Linked DNA regions of Desulfitobacterium hafniense DCB-2. The protein of the gene in region 1 binds, or shares a complex with, the protein of each later gene. Links are inferred from orthologs where the notes say so. Each region holds a gene or a part of one and is shown on either strand. Other genes may lie near its edges. The genes, in order: uvrA and mfd.

Region 1 (3,704 bases):
CTTGAACCAAGGGGTATTCCCTTTCTTCAGAGCTATTCTTAAGGGATCCTCAGAAACTGCCCAAGGATTTTGATTTACAGCAGAGAACGGATTTAAGCGAGCAGGTAAGCAATCTTCGTGAAAAGACTGCAGCAGAGTCGGGTTGGAAACAGGACGTTTCCAACCGCCCATTGATAACAAGTGCGAAAGCAGTGCTTTCGAGGAGCGATTTGGGCGGGCACCTGACGGAGCGGAGGTCTTGAGCGATTAGATTGCTCCGCGCAGCTTATGGAGTGAACGAGTAAAGCAAAATCCTGGAGAGGCTGCGTTTACAAAGTAATGCCCCGAAAAGCTTCATAAAACAATCTAATCTTTACCGAGGAGGCCCCCTATGACCCAGAACTTTATCAAAGTCCGCGGCGCCCGCGCCCATAACTTGAAAAATATCAATGTGGATATCCCCAGAGACCAGCTGGTGGTTGTCACCGGCTTATCCGGCTCCGGAAAATCCTCGCTGGCTTTTGACACCATTTACGCTGAAGGTCAACGCCGCTATGTAGAATCTCTGTCTGCCTATGCCCGTATGTTTCTTGGGCAAATGGACAAGCCGGATGTGGATTATATCGAAGGCCTGTCGCCGGCCATCTCCATTGACCAAAAAACGACCAACCGTAACCCCCGCTCTACAGTGGGAACGGTGACGGAAGTCTATGATTATCTGCGTCTCCTCTATGCCCGGGTCGGCCACCCCCATTGTCCCCAATGCGGCAGAGAAATCAGCCAGCAAACGGTACAGCAAATGGTGGATCAGATCATGGTCTACCCGGAACGCACCAAGCTGCAAATTTTAGCCCCCTTAGTCAAAGGGAAAAAGGGTGAGCATGTCAAAGTGCTTGAAGATGCCCGCAAGGCGGGATATGTACGGGTAAGGGTGGATGGTGAAAATCGGGATTTAAGCGAAGAGATTAAATTAGAAAAAAATAAGAAGCACTCCATCGAAGTTGTGGTGGACCGTATCGCTTTAAAGCCTGATAGTGCGGTCCGTCTGGCCGACTCCCTGGAAACGGCTTTGAAGCTGGGGGAAGGAAATGTCCTTGTGGACATTATTGATAATACGGAAATCCTGTTCAGTGAAAATTTTGCCTGCCCGGACTGCGGTATAGCCCTTGAAGAGATCTCTCCCCGCCTTTTTTCTTTTAACAGCCCTTATGGAGCCTGCCCTGATTGTACGGGCTTAGGGGCCAATCTGGAAGTGGATATCGACTTGATCATTCCTAATAAGAAGCTGAGTCTCGGCGAAGGAGCCATCGTCCCCTGGGCCAAATCCCAATCCAGCTACTATCCGGCCATGATGGCGGCGGTCAGTGAAGCCCTCGGTTTTACCATGGATACTCCCTTGGCAGAACTCTCTGAAGAGCAATGGAAGGGCCTGCTGTACGGCATTGCAAAGCCCATAAAATACACGTTTATGAGTTTCTTTGACGAGAAGCCGAAAATTCATTCAGGACCTTTTGAGGGGCTTATTCCCTTTTTTGAGCGGCGCTACAAGGAATCCACTTCCGATTATGTCCGAACTGAAATCGAAAGCTTTATGAGCGAGCATGATTGCCCTTCCTGCAAAGGAAAGCGCCTCAAGCCGGAGGCTTTAGCGGTGACTGTAGGGGAGCTATCCATCGATGATTATACCCGCTTGCCGATTACAGAAGCGTTGGAGTTTATCACCCAATTGCAGCTTAGTGAAAAAGAGCAGACTATCGCCCGGCAAATTCTCAAGGAGGTTCGGGAACGCCTGGGCTTCTTAGTCAATGTAGGGCTGGATTATCTTACCCTGCATCGGGCGGCGGGGACCCTTTCCGGCGGAGAAGCTCAGCGGATTCGGCTGGCCACTCAGATTGGTTCCAGTCTGACGGGAGTTCTCTATGTTCTGGATGAGCCCAGCATCGGCTTGCACCAGAGAGATAATGAAAAGCTCCTGACGGCTTTAAAGCATTTACGGGATTTAGGCAATACCTTGCTGGTGGTTGAGCATGATGAGGATACCATGCTGACTGCGGATCATATCATCGATATCGGTCCGGGAGCGGGAGCCCATGGCGGGCGGATTATTGCCGAAGGAAAGATTGAGGAGATCAAAGCCAATGTTGAATCCATCACCGGGCAATATTTGAACGGCACCCGGAGAATTCCTGTTCCTGCTGAAAGAAGAAAGCTCAACGGCAAGTGGCTGGAGGTTAAAGGAGCCCGGGAAAATAATCTGAAGAACATCAATGTCCGCATTCCTCTTGGCGTTTTTAATGTGGTCACAGGTGTATCGGGTTCGGGAAAAAGCACCTTGGTCAATGAGATTGTTTATAAGACCTTGGCCACCAAGCTTAATAAAGCGACGAAGCTGCGCGCCGGGCTCCATAAGGCTGTTGAAGGTTTGGAGCATCTGGATAAGGTCATAGATATCGACCAATCCCCGATCGGCCGCTCGCCCCGTTCCAATCCTGCCACTTACACTGGAGTATTTGATTATATTCGTGAACTTTTCTCCCATACTCCCGAGGCTAAAATGCGTGGTTATGCTACCGGGCGCTTTAGTTTCAATGTCAAGGGCGGGCGCTGTGAAGCTTGTAAAGGGGATGGTATCATCAAGATTGAGATGCACTTCCTCCCGGATGTCTATGTTCCTTGTGAGGTTTGCCGGGGAGCCCGCTATAACCGCGAGACCCTGGAAGTGAAATATAAGGGAAAAAGCATTGCGGAAATCCTGGATATGACGGTGGATGAGGCGGTGGAATTTTTCCAGGCTGTTCCCCGGATTTTACGGAAGATGCAAACCCTGCAGGATGTGGGGCTGGGTTATATCCGGCTCGGTCAGCCGGCGACTACCCTGTCCGGTGGTGAGGCTCAGCGGATTAAACTGGCCACTGAACTCAGCCGGCGCAGCACGGGCAAGACGATCTATATTTTGGATGAGCCGACCACGGGGCTGCATATGGCCGATGTGGATCGTTTGCTGGAAGTGCTGCACCGCCTTGTGGATGGGGGCGATACCGTCCTGGTCATTGAGCATAACCTGGATGTGATCAAGACTGCGGATTATCTCATTGATCTTGGTCCGGAAGGGGGCAGCGGCGGAGGCCGGGTGGTCGTTACAGGAACCCCGGAAGAAGTTGCCGCTTGCCCAACATCTTACACCGGCAAGTTCCTCAAAAAATATCTGAGCTGATCATTGAGTCCATACTGGACTTAGCCGCCCTTGGGTACCCGCCGCCTATAAAGGCGGGGGTCTTAGGGAGGGTTAGTTCAGTGATAACGATGAGTATGACTGTGAAAAATTAGCGGACGATTCCTCCAAATAGGTTATTAATATAAATAGGCCATAAGATAGAATTGAACTGCACTCCCATTGCTGGCAAATAACAATGGGAAATGCAGTTCAATTTTTTTGTATTGGACAGATATTCTCTGGTTCTTATTTTAGGAAGATGTCCTTTGGCGGTTTTTTTATACTGGGGATGGGGTTATTATAATCCGATAGTAACAGGTTGTAACATGGCTTGAGCGTCAGGGTTTATGCTTTAATAGGGACACGCTTAGTAAGATGACGGATGCAGCAGAGGATAAAACCGATAACTAGAACAGAACCGAGGAAGGAGGCTGCCATAGGAAGAGTGAGAGAGAGGAGCAGCCTTCCAAAGGGCAGGAAGACGCCTACAGGTGTTCCCCAAAAAGAACTA
Region 2 (4,462 bases), 4.9 Mb from region 1 along the record:
ACCGGAGCAGGCAAAGAAACTGCGGCCTTGCTGGCAGGAAGCCAGGCGACCTTGATTTTAAGTTGGCTGTTCACCCTGGGAGGTGTTTTCCTGCTGTCTCTTTCCCGGACGGGCAAACTGGCTAAGCAAACGAGTTTCTTATATTTAGCCATGGCTGTTATCGTTGTGGGGGAAATCGCCGGCCGTTATCTCTTTTATGTTTCCGGTATCCCGATTGGCCTCGGTTTATAAAGTGATTTCCCAGCAGCCATGAATAAGCCGGCACCTCTCAGGCAAACCTATCCTGGGAGGTGCTTTTTCATGCTGGTAATGAGGGTGTGCCAGGTTTGTGATCAAGTCTTAGGAGAGATGGAGTTGGATGACTTGACCTCTGAGCGTCCCGACTCTATAATAAATATCATTGGGAATGTGGCGTATGCCCTTTGCCCGGACTGTATGAATGAATTGGAAGTCGGGGAGTACCGTCGTTTAAATTAGGCAGTACACAAGCCTTACGGCTCTGCGTGGGGTGAAATCTGCCTGTTCCTCCTCTTGTTCATTCTTGCACTTTTTCTGTTTTAATAACCTGTGGTTGGATAACCTATGGAATGATGCTTAAAACTTAGGCGACAATGGGGGTCCTCTTGGCGGATGTCCATGGTTTTGTGTTGCCTGAAAGGAAGGATTTTTTGAAAACCCTCAGCCATTATTTGCGTTTAGGCTTCGATATTGAGGCAGTGGACAAGGCGATATCCTATAAGGAATGGCCGCAAATGATCTATAATTTAACAGGAAGTCAGAAGCCTGCCTTTGCTGCCCAGCTGATCCAAAAGGGTAAGCCGGGGCTGATTATTACTTATTCGGAGGAGCTTGCGCAAAAATGGGTCAATGACTTGCGTTCCTGGCTTCCCGGGGAAGATGTGCTCTATTTTCCCTCCTCGGAATGGCTGCCCTTTGAGGTCCTGGGCAAAAGCCGTGAGACCACCATCGAGAGAATCCGGGTTCTCAACCGTTTGGCACAGGATAACCAATGTACGGTGGTCGTGCCGGCTTTGGCAGTGAATCAGCGGAGCTTTTCCCGCCGCCGTTGGCAGGAGTACATCCTGGAATTAAAGGAAGGGACATCCTATGATCTGAAAGATCTTGCCCAGAAGCTGAGCACGGCAGGTTACGAGCGGCTGGACGTGGTGGATGGGAAGGGTCAATTTGCGATTCGGGGCGGGATCATGGATATTGCTCCACTGGATGGGGAGCCTTTACGGGTCGAGTTTTTTGATGATGAAGTGGACTCCATCCGGGTCTTCGATCTGGAGACCCAAAAATCCACTGAGACCCTGAAAAGCGTTAAAATCCCTCCGGCCTTGGAGGTTGTGATTCGCCCTGAGGAATTGGAGAAGCTGGGCTGGGAGGTTCGGGCTCAGGCCAGGAAGCAAGCTGGACGCTTAAACCGCAGCGGTCGTTCGGATGTGGCCGAGCAGGTTATGAAACAAGCCCAGAGGATTGAAGAACGGTTGAAAACAGGCCGGGTGGATGAAAGCATCTATCCCTATCTGAGCCTTCTTGAGGAGCCCCTGGAGCCTTTTTTCTCACTGCTTTCTCAAGATCATTATGTCATTTTGGATGAGCCACTGCGGCTGAAAGAACAGCTGGAGTTCCAACAGAAGGAAAGGCTTGAGGAATATACCCAGGCTTTGGCCAAGGGTGAGGAATTTTATAGCCCTGAGGATCAATTTGTAAGCTATGAACAATTCCTGAGATATGGGGAAAAGCATCCGTTTGTTTTGATCTCCACCTTACCCAGAGAAATTCCCGGGGTGGCTCCGAAACGGATTTTCAATTTAAATGCCCGGCCTTTGACGGGCTTTATGGGGAAAACCGGGATTTTGGTGGATGAGATTGAGCATTGGCAAAAATCCGGCCATATTGTAAATCTTTTCGTTGGTGATGAAGAGCACGCAGAGCGGATGCTGCAAGGTTTAAGGGATCGGGGAGCTCTGGCCAAAAAGCATGAGCTCCATGAGCCGGTTCAGGAGGGCGGAGTCTATGTCTATTCATCCTCCCTTGATCAGGGGTTTGAGCTTCCCTTAAGCAAGCTGATTGTCCTGAGTGAGGCGGAGATTTATAAACGGGAGCGCAAAGCGGCCGTCAAGCGCAAAAAGGCCCCTGAGAAAACAGGGCAGAGGCTGCAATTTGCGGATCTTAAGCCGGGAGACTTTGTGGTCCATGTTCATCATGGCATTGGTCAATTTATGGGCATTGAGCGGATTGCCGTGGGGGGAGTGGAAAAGGACTATTTTTCGGTCAAATATGCCGGCCAGGATAAGCTCTATGTTCCCCTGGATCAGCTTAACTTTTTGCAGAAATATTTAGGAAGTGATGCGGAGACCCTGCCCAAGCTTTATAAGCTGGGGGGTTCCGAATGGAAAAAGGTCAAGGCCAAGGCGAAAAGCGCCATTAAGGAAATGGCCTTTGATTTGGTTAAACTTTATGCCCAGCGGGAGGCGACCAAGGGCTATGCCTTTTCTCCCGATAATGTCTGGCAGCAGGAATTTGAGGAGAAGTTCCCCTACCAGGAGACCCCGGATCAAATGCAATGCATCGTCGAAGTCAAACAGGATATGATGCGCCAGCGGCCCATGGATCGCCTGCTCTGCGGGGATGTGGGCTATGGCAAGACGGAGGTGGCCCTGCGGGCGGCCTTTAAGGCGGTTATGGACAGCAAACAAGTGGCGGTCCTGGTTCCCACCACCATCCTTGCTCAGCAGCATTTTAATACCTTTCAGGAGCGTTTTATGGGCTATCCTGTGAGCATCCAGATGCTGAGCCGTTTTCGCTCCGCCAAGGAGCAGAAACTGATTCTGCAGGGATTAAAGGAAGGCTCCATTGATATTGTGGTGGGGACCCATAAGCTGGTCTCAGATTCGATTAAGTTTAAGGATTTGGGACTTTTAATCGTTGATGAAGAGCAGCGGTTTGGGGTGGCCCATAAAGAGAAGCTGAAAACCCTTAAAGCCAATGTGGATGTCCTCACCCTGTCGGCCACACCTATTCCCCGTACCTTGCATATGTCTCTGGTAGGGGTGCGGGACCTCAGTATCATTGAGACCCCGCCGGAGGATCGTTTTCCCGTCCAGACCTATGTGGCGGAATTCCGGCCGGATGTGGTGAGAGAAGCCATTCGCCGGGAGATCCAGCGGGGGGGCCAGGTCTTCTTTGTCCATAACCGTGTGGAAGATATGGAGCAGGTGGTTCATTTCCTCAGCCAGCTGGTCCCTGAGGCCCGCTACGGCATTGCCCACGGGCAGATGAGCGAAAAAGAATTGGAGCAGGAGATGCTGGCTTTTCTGGAGCATGAAAGCGATGTCCTGGTCTGCACCACCATCATTGAGACAGGCTTGGATATGCCTAATGTCAACACCCTGATCATTGATGAGGCGGATCGCCTTGGTCTGGGGCAGCTTTATCAGCTGCGGGGCCGGGTAGGGCGTTCCAACCGGCGGGCTTATTCTTACTTTTTATATAAACCCCAAAAAGTGCTTACAGAAGTGGCAGAAAAGCGCCTGGCAGCCATACGGGAATTTACCGAGTTTGGCTCCGGCCTTAAAATTGCCATGCGGGACTTGGAGATTCGCGGGGCCGGGAATCTGATTGGAGCCCAACAGCATGGTCATTTAGCTGCCTTGGGATTTGAGCTTTATAGCCAGATGCTTAAGGAAGCGGTACAGGAGCTCAAGGGTGAGCAGGTGGAGGAAAAGATCGAGACCAGTATCGAGGTTCAGGTGGATGCCTATCTGCCGGATATCTATATTGGGGAGCGCCAGCTTAAAGCGGCTCTCTATCAGCGGATGGTAGCCATCGATAATGAAGAGGACCTCAGCATGATGATCGATGAATTGATTGACCGTTTCGGCACTCCGCCCCGGGAAGTGGAGAATCTTTTGAAGATTGTCCGAATTAAATGGATGGCCTCAGGGATGAAGATTGAACAGATCCAGCAGCTCAAGCAGCAGATGGTGTTCCGCTTTGCGGCTGACCCCGGCATATCCGGGGAAATGCTGATGACCATGGCGACCCAATCCCCCTATCCGGTTTCCTTTGGAACCACCGGCAACGGCAATCTTGAGATCAAGGTCCGTTTGCGCTCCGTTGTCCAAGAGGAGCTTTTAGAAGCGATCCATAAAGTGTTAATGGTATTTAATGGTATTGCGTCCAAAACAGCATCCTGATATAATTGCTTTTAACGGATGCGAAAGGGTGTGTAATAATGAGGAGTTTCCGTAAAGGAATAATTGCGGCATTAGTTTTGACCTTGGCCTTGACTGGATGTTCTTCCGCCGGCGGGGATCAGTGGGCTGCCAAAGTGAATGGCGAGACCATCACAGAGCAGGATTTTGCCGCTCGGGTCTCCAATGTACAAAAGGCCTATGAAGGCATGGGCATGGACTTCAGCACCGATCAGGGCAAAGAGGCATTAAATCAAGTG

What was found.
Region 2: the proteins of uvrA (region 1) and mfd are in contact, whole or in part, in a crystal structure (PDB 4DFC), measured with the Escherichia coli proteins. The link is inferred for Desulfitobacterium hafniense DCB-2 from one-to-one orthologs.

What each region holds. Positions count from the first base shown.
Region 1 is NC_011830.1:5,052,826-5,056,529, reverse strand. The notes cover bases 1-3,393. They hold uvrA (excinuclease ABC subunit UvrA), read left to right. Parts: upstream 1-370; coding sequence 371-3,193; downstream 3,194-3,393. In the rest of the region: DHAF_RS23595 (hypothetical protein), read right to left, coding at 3,539-3,704. UniProt on the Escherichia coli protein: The UvrABC repair system catalyzes the recognition and processing of DNA lesions. UvrA is an ATPase and a DNA-binding protein. A damage recognition complex composed of 2 UvrA and 2 UvrB subunits scans DNA for abnormalities.
Region 2 is NC_011830.1:135,930-140,391, forward strand. The notes cover bases 255-4,405. They hold mfd (transcription-repair coupling factor), read left to right. Parts: upstream 255-611; coding sequence 612-4,205; downstream 4,206-4,405. Other genes in these bases: DHAF_RS25980 (hypothetical protein), read left to right, coding at 301-477; DHAF_RS00675 (peptidylprolyl isomerase), read left to right, coding at 4,244-4,405. In the rest of the region: DHAF_RS00665 (dimethyl sulfoxide reductase anchor subunit family protein), read left to right, coding at 1-231; more of DHAF_RS00675, read left to right, coding at 4,406-4,462. UniProt on the Escherichia coli protein: Couples transcription and DNA repair by recognizing RNA polymerase (RNAP) stalled at DNA lesions. Mediates ATP-dependent release of RNAP and its truncated transcript from the DNA, and recruitment of nucleotide excision repair machinery to the damaged site.